DNA from 3 places in the Pseudomonas sp. F-14 TE3623 genome. Region 2 is predicted to be linked to each of the others. Evidence: predicted binding sites of a transcription regulator. Region 2 holds the regulator's gene; each other region holds the start of a gene.

Region 1 (3,277 bases), 620 kb from region 2:
CAGTCAGACAGGTGCGCGTATTGCACCAGTTTGTTGGCCTCGATCTGCGCCGAGAAGAATTGTTCGACGGCTTCGTTGCTCAATTTATAGGCAGGTGCCAGAGCGACGGCGCCGGCAATGACTTCGCGCTCGCGCTGCCGGTCTTCAACAGGTTTGCCGCTGTCCCATTTGCTCAGCGCGACCTGATCGGCAATCGCCAGGCGTTCTTCGATGGTGCCAAGCAACGGGACGAGGGTGGCGGGGGCTGGGCTGGCAAAAGCGCTGTTGGCCAGCAGGGTGGTGAGCAGGGCAAGGCACGGGCGTAGGCGCATGGGGCATCTCGGCTTTATCGGATGAAGGCCATGATGCACGCAACCGGGCATTCGATGACAGACGGTCGCCCATAAAAAAGGCCTCCCGAAGGAGGCCTCTCTTTTGTCACGCCGCGTAGCACGGCGCTACCGGATCAGCAGCTGTAGTACAGCTCATATTCCAGTGGGTGTACGAAGGTACGAACCTTGATTTCTTCTTCGCTTTTCAGAGCGATGTAAGCGTCGATGAAGTCGTCGCTGAAAACGCCGCCTTTGGTCAGGAACGCACGACCTTTGTCCAGCTCTTCCAGGGCTTCCTTCAGGCTGCCGCAAACTTGTGGGATCTCTTTCGCCTCTTCAGGCGGCAGGTCGTACAGGTTTTTGTCAGCTGCGTCGCCAGGGTGGATCTTGTTCTGGATGCCATCCAGGCCAGCCATCAACAGTGCAGCGAAGCCCAGGTACGGGTTAGCTGCTGGATCCGGGAAGCGAGCTTCGATACGACGAGCGCGAGGGCTGGACACGTAAGGAATACGGATCGAAGCCGAACGGTTACGAGCCGAGTAGGCCAGCATCACTGGAGCTTCGAAACCTGGGACCAGACGCTTGTAGGAGTTGGTCGACGGGTTGGTGAAGCCGTTCAGAGCCTTACCGTGCTTGATGATGCCGCCGATGAAGTACAGAGCGGTATCGGACAGGCCGGCATAGCCTTCGCCAGCGAAGGTGTTCTTGCCATCTTTGGCGATGGACAGGTGAACGTGCATACCCGAACCGTTGTCGCCGTACAGAGGCTTAGGCATGAAGGTCGCGGTGCGGCCATATGCGTCAGCAACGTTGTGTACGCAGTACTTCAGGGTTTGAACTTCGTCAGCCTTGGCAACCAGGGTGTTGAACTTCACGCCGATTTCGTTCTGACCGGCAGTCGCCACTTCGTGGTGGTGAACTTCGATGACCAGGCCCATTTCTTCCATGGCGTTGCACATGGAGGTACGGATTTCGTGGTCGTGGTCGAACGGCGGAACAGGGAAGTAGCCGCCTTTGACGCCTGGACGGTGGCCTTTGTTGCCGCCTTCCACGTCCTGGTCGGACATCCACGAACCTTGTTCGGAGAAGATTTTGAACATGGAGCCGGAGATGTCGGACTTGAACTTCACTTCGTCGAAGATGAAGAATTCAGGCTCTGGACCCACGAATACGGTGTCGCCGATACCGGTCGACTTCAGGTATTCCTCGGCACGCTTGGCGATCGCACGTGGGTCACGGTCGTAGCCTTGCATGGTCGAAGGCTCGATCACGTCGCAAACCAGGATCAGGGTCGGCTCTTCGGTGAACGGGTCGAGAACGGCAGTGCTGTCGTCCGGCATCAGGATCATGTCGGAAGCTTCGATGCCTTTCCAGCCAGCAATGGAGGAACCGTCGAACATTTTGCCTTCTTCGAAGAAAGCTTCATCCAGCCCATCGCGAGCCGGCATGGTCACGTGGTGCTGAGTGCCTTTGGTGTCCGTGAAGCGCAGATCAATCCACTTGACGTCATGATCTTTGATGAGTTGAACCGACTTCGACATAGTGTCCTCCGGGTGGCTTCGGGCTTAGTAGTGGATGCCCTTAGAATGTGGGTGATGCCGGCGCGAATACTCTGCCAAGGCAACCTGCCTCACAAGGGAGCAAATTGCATGCCAGTGCCCCACCATGGGTTTTTTGCCCCAATATCACGCTTATAAAGGTGCAAAGCCTCGAAAAGCGCCAAACCTCGCCCTGTAATGTAGCGTTGAAATCCATAAATGACCTGTTTTGGTGCGCGCAAAACCTTCTGCACATTAACTGGTTAAACCTTGAGCAATTTCCGCTATAATCCGCGCCCCCCTTTTTCGGCTGGCCCAGCGCGCGCTGTTTTCATGAAACTAATCGTAAAAGTCTTCCCCGAGATCACCATCAAGAGCCGCCCGGTACGGATGCGTTTCATCCGCCAGTTGGCCAAAAACATCCGTACCGTGCTCCGCGATCTGGACCCGGCTGTGGTGGTGAACGGTGTGTGGGACAATCTCGAGCTGGAAACCCGCGTCAGCGAGCCGAAAGCCCTGAAGGAGATGACCGAGCGCCTGAGCTGCATGCCGGGCATCGCGCATTTCCTGCAGGTCGATGAATACCCGTTGGGCGACTTCGATGACATCGTCGCCAAGTGCAAGCCGCATTTCGGTGACGCCCTGGCCGGGAAGATCTTTTCGGTGCGCTGCAAGCGTGCCGGCAAGCACGAATTCAGCTCCATGGACGTCGAGAAATATGTCGGCAGCCAACTGCGTCGTCAGTGCGGCGCCGCCGGAATCTCGCTCAAAGAGCCGGAAATTGAAGTTCGCATCGAAATTCGCGACAAACGGTTGTTCGTGATCCACAGCCAGCACAACAGCATCGGCGGTTATCCGCTGGGTGCCCTGGAACAGACGCTTGTATTGATGTCCGGTGGCTTCGATTCCACCGTCGCCGCCTACCAGATCATGCGCCGCGGGCTGATGAGCCATTTCTGCTTCTTCAATCTGGGCGGACGTGCCCACGAACTGGGCGTCATGGAAGTCGCGCACTTCATCTGGAAGAAGTACGGCAGCTCCCAACGCGTGTTATTTGTCAGTGTGCCGTTCGAGGAAGTACTGGGAGAAATTCTCGGGAAAGTCGATAACAGTCATATGGGTGTAGTTTTGAAGCGTATGATGTTGCGCGCTGCTTCCCGTATTGCCGATCGACTGGAGATCGAAGCGCTGGTCACCGGCGAAGCGATTTCCCAGGTGTCGAGCCAGACGTTGCCGAACCTGTCCGTGATCGACTGCGTGACCGACAAGCTGGTCTTGCGACCGCTGATCGCCAGTCACAAGCAGGACATTATCGACCTGGCCAACGAAATCGGCACTGCCGATTTCGCCAAGCACATGCCGGAATACTGCGGGGTCATCTCGGTGAACCCAAAGACCCACGCCAAGCGTCCGCGCGTGGAGCATGAA
Region 2 (3,277 bases):
GCCTCGAAGACGTCCTGCATTTCCAGATCCGGTACTTCGCGGTGGATAAGGTTGGCAATTTGCTCGAGGGCTTTCTTTTTACTGCCACCCGGCGCGTTCACTTGGGAACGGCCGGGGGTCAGGATGGTTTCTAGTCGGATCATGGATTGGGGGTGTTAACGACCGGTCGCGCCCTGGAGGAGGCTCTGGGTCTTTTCCTTATGCTTTTTGAGTTGGCGATCCAGCTTGTCGGTCAGCAGGTCGATGGCGGCATACATGTCCGTATGCTCGGCATTGGCGACCACTTCTCCGCCGGGAATATGCAGCGTGGCTTCGATCTTCTGCAGCAGTTTTTCGACGTTCATCGTGACTTGCACATTGGTGATCTTGTCGAAATGCCTCTCCAATCGGTCGAGTTTTTCGCCGATGTAGGTGCGCAGGGGTTCGGTCACTTCCAGTTGGTGTCCACTGATGTTGACTTGCATACAGCTTCTCCTTCGTTGCCAGTGCATAAAGCGGCAGGCAGAAATGCCTGCCACTGGAACGCTGTGGCGAGCCCGGCGGCTACATCAACCGCTTCCGTTCGCTGGAAGGCGCGATCCCCAGGGATTCGCGGTACTTGGCGACGGTGCGACGGGCTACCTGAATGCCTTGTGCCTCCAGTAAACCAGCGATCTTGCTGTCACTCAACGGCTTTTTCTGATTTTCCGCAGCAACCAGTTTTTTGATGATCGCGCGGATCGCTGTGGACGAGCATTCACCGCCTTCGGAGGTACTGACGTGGCTGGAAAAAAAGTATTTCAGTTCATAGATGCCCCGTGGGGTATGCATGAATTTTTGTGTGGTCACCCGTGAAATCGTCGATTCATGCATACCCACCGCTTCGGCGATGTCATGCAGTACCAACGGCTTCATGGCTTCGTCACCGTATTCAAGAAAGCCGCGCTGATGCTCGACGATCTGGGTGGCGACTTTCATCAGGGTTTCATTGCGGCTTTGCAGGCTCTTGATGAACCAGCGAGCTTCCTGCAGCTGGTTACGCATGAAGGTGTTGTCAGCGCTGGTATCAGCGCGGCGCACGAAGCCGGCGTATTGGGCATTGACCCGCAGGCGTGGCACAGATTCCTGATTCAGCTCCACCAGCCAGCGCTCGTTGTCCTTGCGCACAATCACGTCGGGAACGACGTATTCGGCTTCAGTGGACTCGATCTGTGAGCCCGGGCGTGGGTTGAGGCTCTGGACCAATTCGATGACCTGGCGCAGCTCATCTTCCTTGAGCTTCATGCGGCGCATCAGCTGGCTGTAGTCGCGGCTGCCGAGCAGGTCGATGTAATCGGTGACCAAACGCTTGGCCTCGGCCAGCCAAGGGGTCTTGGCGGACAGCTGGCGCAGTTGCAGCAGCAGGCATTCACCGAGGTTGCGGGCGCCGATGCCAGCGGGTTCGAATTGTTGAATGCGGTGCAGGACGGCTTCGATTTCGTCCAGTTCGATGTCCAGTTCCGGGTCGAACGCTTCGAGGATTTCCTCGAGGGTTTCGTCCAGGTAGCCCTGATTGTTGATGCAGTCGATCAGGGTTACGGCGATCAGACGATCGGTGTCGGACATCGGTGCCAGGTTCAGCTGCCAGAGCAAATGGCTTTGCAGGCTTTCACCGACTGATGTGCGGGTGGTGAAATCCCACTCGTCATCATCATTGCTCGGCAGGCTGCTGGCGCTGGTCTGGTAGACGTCCTCCCAGGCCGTGTCGACGGGCAACTCGTTGGGAATTCGTTCGTTCCAGTCGCCTTCCTCGAGGTTATCCACCGTCGGGGCGGTTTCCTGGTAGGAGGGTTCCTGAATGTCGGCGTTGGGTTTCTGTTCGGCGCTATCGGCCAAGGGGTCTGCGTTATCGAAGTCGTCGCCTTCTTCCTGGCGTTCGAGCATCGGATTGGACTCCAGGGCCTCCTGGATTTCCTGTTGCAGGTCCAGGGTCGACAATTGGAGCAGGCGGATGGCCTGTTGCAGCTGCGGTGTCATCGTCAGCTGCTGGCCCATTCTCAAGACTAGCGATGGTTTCATGGCAGGGGCTTAACACCTTATTCGCCGGCGCACATGCGCCATCCACTACAGGGCGCCGAAGCGCCAAACATAAGCAAATTATATGCCCGAAACTGAAGTGTTTGCCTAGAGCGCTGTAACAATAAAAAGTTATTGATTTTTTATTGAAGTGAGCGCTCTCTCGGCGACCCGGGCACCTGAGTGCTTACAGGCGGAACTCATGACCCAGATACACTTCCTTGACCAGTTCATTGGCTAGGATGGTGGCGGAGTCACCTTCAGCGATCAGTTGACCATCGTTGACGATGTAGGCGGTTTCGCAGATATCCAGGGTTTCACGGACGTTGTGGTCCGTGATCAGCACACCAATGCCTTTGGCCTTGAGATGATGAATGATCTGCTTGATGTCGCCCACCGAAATCGGGTCCACACCGGCGAAGGGTTCGTCTAGGAGGATGAATTTCGGATTGGTGGCCAGTGCCCGGGCGATTTCCACGCGGCGGCGTTCACCACCGGACAGGCTCATGCCGAGGTTGTCGCGGATGTGGTGGATGTGAAATTCCTGCAGCAGGCTTTCCAGCTCTTGGCGACGACCGGCCTTGTCGAGTTCCTTGCGAGTCTCGAGGATGGCCATGATGTTGTCGGCCACCGACAGTTTGCGGAAGATCGACGCTTCTTGCGGAAGATAGCCGATACCCGCCTTCGCACGACCGTGCATCGGCTGGTGGCTGACGTCCAGGTCATCGATCAGTACACGGCCCTGATCGGCCTGTACCAAGCCGACAATCATGTAGAAGCAGGTGGTTTTACCGGCGCCGTTAGGGCCAAGCAGGCCGACGATCTGACCGCTGTCAATGGACAGGCTGACGTCGCGCACGACCTGACGGCTCTTGTAGCTCTTGGCCAGATGCTGAGCTTTCAGAGTTGCCATTACTGGGCCTTTTGCTCGTCGGTTTTCTTCTTCGGCTGGATCACCATGTCGATGCGAGGACGCTCCTCGGTAACCTTGTTACCCGTGGCACGACCGGCACTCGCAAGCTTTTTGACTGTGTCGTAGACGATTTTCTCGCCTTGGGTGACGTTGTTGTCTTTGTCGATGACTTTGGCGCGATCGATCAGCACGACGCGGTTTTGCGAGGCGTGGTACTGAATTGTCACTCCGTAACCCTGAACAGGCTTGGTGTCGCCCGCCGTTTGCAGTTGCTCGAAGTAGGCGAGGTTGCCCACCGAAGTCACCACGTCGATGTCGCCGGCCGGGGTG
Region 3 (3,277 bases), 670 kb from region 2:
GGCCGAACTGCTGGGAAACGTTGGCCAGACGCACGCCGTTGCCGACGGTCTTGCTGCCGGTACCCAGGCGAGTGGCCGAGTACACGTCTTCGAATTCTGCACGGGAGGATTTGAAACCGGTGGTCGCGACGTTGGCGATGTTGTTGCCGGTCACGTCCAGTTGTTTGTTGGCTGCATAGAGACCGCTAAGGCCGATATTGAAAGACATATTCCACTCCTTGTGCCGTGTTAGTCGGCTCTATATACCAATGGTTTGTACTTTGGACAGGGCAACGCTGCCCATGCCTGCCAGGTTCAGCATCAACTCACCGCCAGTCTGGCTGATGGTCACACTGTTGACCGTTGCCGGCAGGTAAGTAATCAGTGAGGTGTTTGTGCTGTCGATGGTGGTCGACGCGCCGAAGGTGTAAGTACCCGCCGGTGCCACCGCGCCCGCATCGTCCTTGCCGTCCCAGATGAAACTGGCGTTACCGGCACTTTGACTGCCCAACTCGAGCGTACGGATGGTCTTGCCTTCCGAGTTGGTAATCTTGACGGTGGCGGCGGCAACCGAGGTTGGCACCACGATGGTCCCGTTGAGGCTCTTGGAGGTGTCGACCACCGCTTTGTCGGTCTGCGCGATGACCGAACGGCCCACCAGTGAAGAAGCCTGCAAGGCTTGCGAGGAGCTATAGCTGCTGGCAAGGCCGCTGACCGTATCGTTCAGCGTGGTGATACCTTCCAGGCTACTGAACTGCGCCAACTGTGCCACGAACTCGCTGTTGTCCTGAGGATCGAGCGGGTTCTGGTTTTTCAGCTGAGTCACCAACAGTTGCAGGAACGCGTCCTTGCCCAGCGACTGACCGCCGGTAGCGGCCGAGGTCAGGCTGTCTTTGGTGGTAGGGGTCTGGACCGAAGAGTTGGCCAGAACATCGCTGATAATGCTCATATGAATCGCCCCTTATCACTGACCGAGGGTCAGGACCTTCTGCATCATGGTTTTGGCGGTATTCATCATTTCGGCGTTGGTCTGGAACGAACGGCTCGCGGAAATCATGTCGGCCATTTCTTCGACGACGTTGACGTTCGGGTAGTAGACGTAGCCCTTGCCATCGGCAGCCGGATGGTTCGGCTCGTAGCGCGCTTCAAGGTTGCTCTGGTCTTCGACCACGCCCAGCACTTGCACGCCTTGACCGGCCGCGTCCTGGTTCTGGAACAGCGAATCGCTGCCGCCGCTCTGGCCGCCCTGGAACATGGTGGCGAATACCGGGTGACGGGCACGGTAGGTCTGGTCGATGCTCGACGAGACGGTCTCGGCGTTGGCGATGTTCGAGGCGACGGTGTTCAAGCGAGTGGTCTGGGCACTCATGCCGCTACCGGCGATGTTGAAAACACTGGCAAGGGACATGACTTACTCTCCACGCAGGGCTGATACCAGCCCTTTGAATTTACTGTTGAGCAGGGTGAAGCTGGCCTGGAAGTTGACCGCGTTTTGCGCGTAGTTCGACTGTTCCAGTTGGGCGTCCACAGTGTTTTGGTCGATCGACGGTTGCATCGGCGTGCGATACATCAGCGACTCGTCGCCATTGCCCATGCCTTCAGCTTCGATGTGACGGCTGTTGGTCATGTTCAAGGCGAACTTGCCGTTTTTGGTCTTCTCGTTCTGCTCGGCGAGCACTTTCGAGAAGTCCAGATCCCGAGCCTTGTAGTTCGGGGTGTCGGCGTTGGCGATGTTGTTGGCCAGGACTTCGGCACGCTGAGCGCGGAAGCCCAGGGCTTGTTCGTGGATACCGAGCGCTTTATCGAAGCTGATGCTCATGTCGGGAAACCTTCGGGTGACCTGATTTTCGTACGATGGATATAGCAAGCGGCGTGCCAATTCAAAAAAGCCCGTAAACCGGGGCTTTGCGCGCGGTGGCAAGACGGCAATGCCAGAAAAGCGGCAACCGGTTTCCGTCGCCTGCCGCTTTTCTGCCGCTTATCACGATCGAAAGAACATCATTTCCCTCTGTGGGAGCGGGCTTGCTCGCGAAGGCGTCGTGTCAGTCGACATTTGCTTTGACTGGCATACCGCATTCGCGAGCAAGCCCGCTCCCACATTGGATTGTTGTAGGTTCAGGGAAATCATCAGGCATAAAAAAACGGGAGCCCCCCCTAAGGACTCCCGTTTTTTTATGCTTGCCGCTTTTGAATCACTTCGCCTTGTAAATGATCCCCGGGCTGCACTGGACCATCTGGTAATGATCCGGCAAACCGTTCAGCGCTTCGGACGCACCAAGGAACAGATAACCGCCCGGCTTCAGCGTGCTGTGAATGCGCAACAGGATGTCTTTCTTCACCTCGGCGGAGAAGTAGATCAGCACGTTGCGGCAGAACACGATGTCGAACTTGCCCAGGCTCGCGTAGCTGTCCAGCAGGTTGAACGAGCGAAACTCCACCCGGCTCTTGATCGGCGCCTTGATGGCCCAGCGTCCCGGCCCTTTCGGGTCGAAGTAACGCTGAAGGCGCTCGGGCGACAGACCGCGACCGATGGCCAGGCTGTCGTACTCGCCGGTCTTGCAGTTGGTCAGCATAGTGCCGGACAGGTCCGTGGCAACAATCTGCACGCCCATTTTCAACTGGCCCATGTTGACCCGCTCGAATTCATCGATGGACATCGACAGCGAATAGGGTTCCTGGCCCGACGAACACGCTGCCGACCAGATCCGCAGGCGCTGGCCGGGGGCTGCCTTGATCGCTTCGGGCAATACCTTGTTCTTCAAGACTTCAAACGGATAGGTGTCACGAAACCACAGGGTTTCGTTGGTGGTCATGGCATCCACTACCATCTCGCGCAAACCGCTGCGTGGCTGGGTCTGGATGCGCTGAACCAGCTCACCCAATGATTTGATGCCCTGCTGTTCCATCAGTTTGTTGAGACGGCTCGAGACCAGGTATTGCTTGTTTTCACCGAGCAAAATGCCACAGGCTTTTTCCAGGAATACCCGGAACTGTTCGAAATCCAAATTACCCGTAGACAAAGATGCCGCCTCTTAAATCGTGTTGACCGCCAGGGGCAAAAGGCCCCTAGCTGTTATCTGCTGCTTTGATCCGGTCGACTACCCGGGATGCCAGGTCATCAGGACGGAATTTGGCCAGGAAGTCATCGGCACCGACCTTCTTGACCATCGCCTGATTGAATACACCCGACAACGAAGTATGCAGGATGATATGCAGCTTTTGCATGCGCGGGTCGTTGCGGATTTCGGCCGTCAGGGTGTACCCGTCCATCTCCGGCATCTCGATGTCGGAGATCATC

The links. The regulator sigma-54, encoded in region 2, starts transcription at its own class of promoters, with help from an activator protein. The targets are predictions, from matches to a motif close to ANTGGCATNNANNTTGCTNT.
Region 1: glnA (glutamate--ammonia ligase) is a predicted target of sigma-54. The motif match lies at 1,949-1,968, and genes of this name have one in related genera.
Region 3: flgB (flagellar basal body rod protein FlgB) is a predicted target of sigma-54. The motif match lies at 1,840-1,859, and genes of this name have one in related genera.

Annotation. Positions count from the first base shown of each region.
Region 1 is NZ_JBRJHM010000001.1:1,100,208-1,103,484, forward strand. It holds gene AB7M29_RS05065 (chorismate mutase) at 1-311, opposite strand, end outside; gene glnA (glutamate--ammonia ligase) at 446-1,852, opposite strand; gene thiI (tRNA uracil 4-sulfurtransferase ThiI) at 2,183-3,277, shown strand, end outside.
Region 2 is NZ_JBRJHM010000001.1:1,715,963-1,719,239, forward strand. It holds gene ptsN (PTS IIA-like nitrogen regulatory protein PtsN) at 1-143, opposite strand, end outside; gene hpf (ribosome hibernation-promoting factor, HPF/YfiA family) at 156-464, opposite strand; gene AB7M29_RS07650 (RNA polymerase factor sigma-54) at 544-2,037, opposite strand; gene lptB (LPS export ABC transporter ATP-binding protein) at 2,222-2,947, opposite strand; gene lptA (lipopolysaccharide transport periplasmic protein LptA) at 2,947-3,277, opposite strand, start outside.
Region 3 is NZ_JBRJHM010000001.1:2,389,850-2,393,126, reverse strand. It holds gene flgE (flagellar hook protein FlgE) at 1-208, opposite strand, end outside; gene flgD (flagellar hook assembly protein FlgD) at 239-928, opposite strand; gene flgC (flagellar basal body rod protein FlgC) at 944-1,387, opposite strand; gene flgB (flagellar basal body rod protein FlgB) at 1,391-1,798, opposite strand; gene cheR (protein-glutamate O-methyltransferase CheR) at 2,172-2,999, opposite strand; gene AB7M29_RS10825 (chemotaxis protein CheV) at 3,046-3,277, opposite strand, start outside.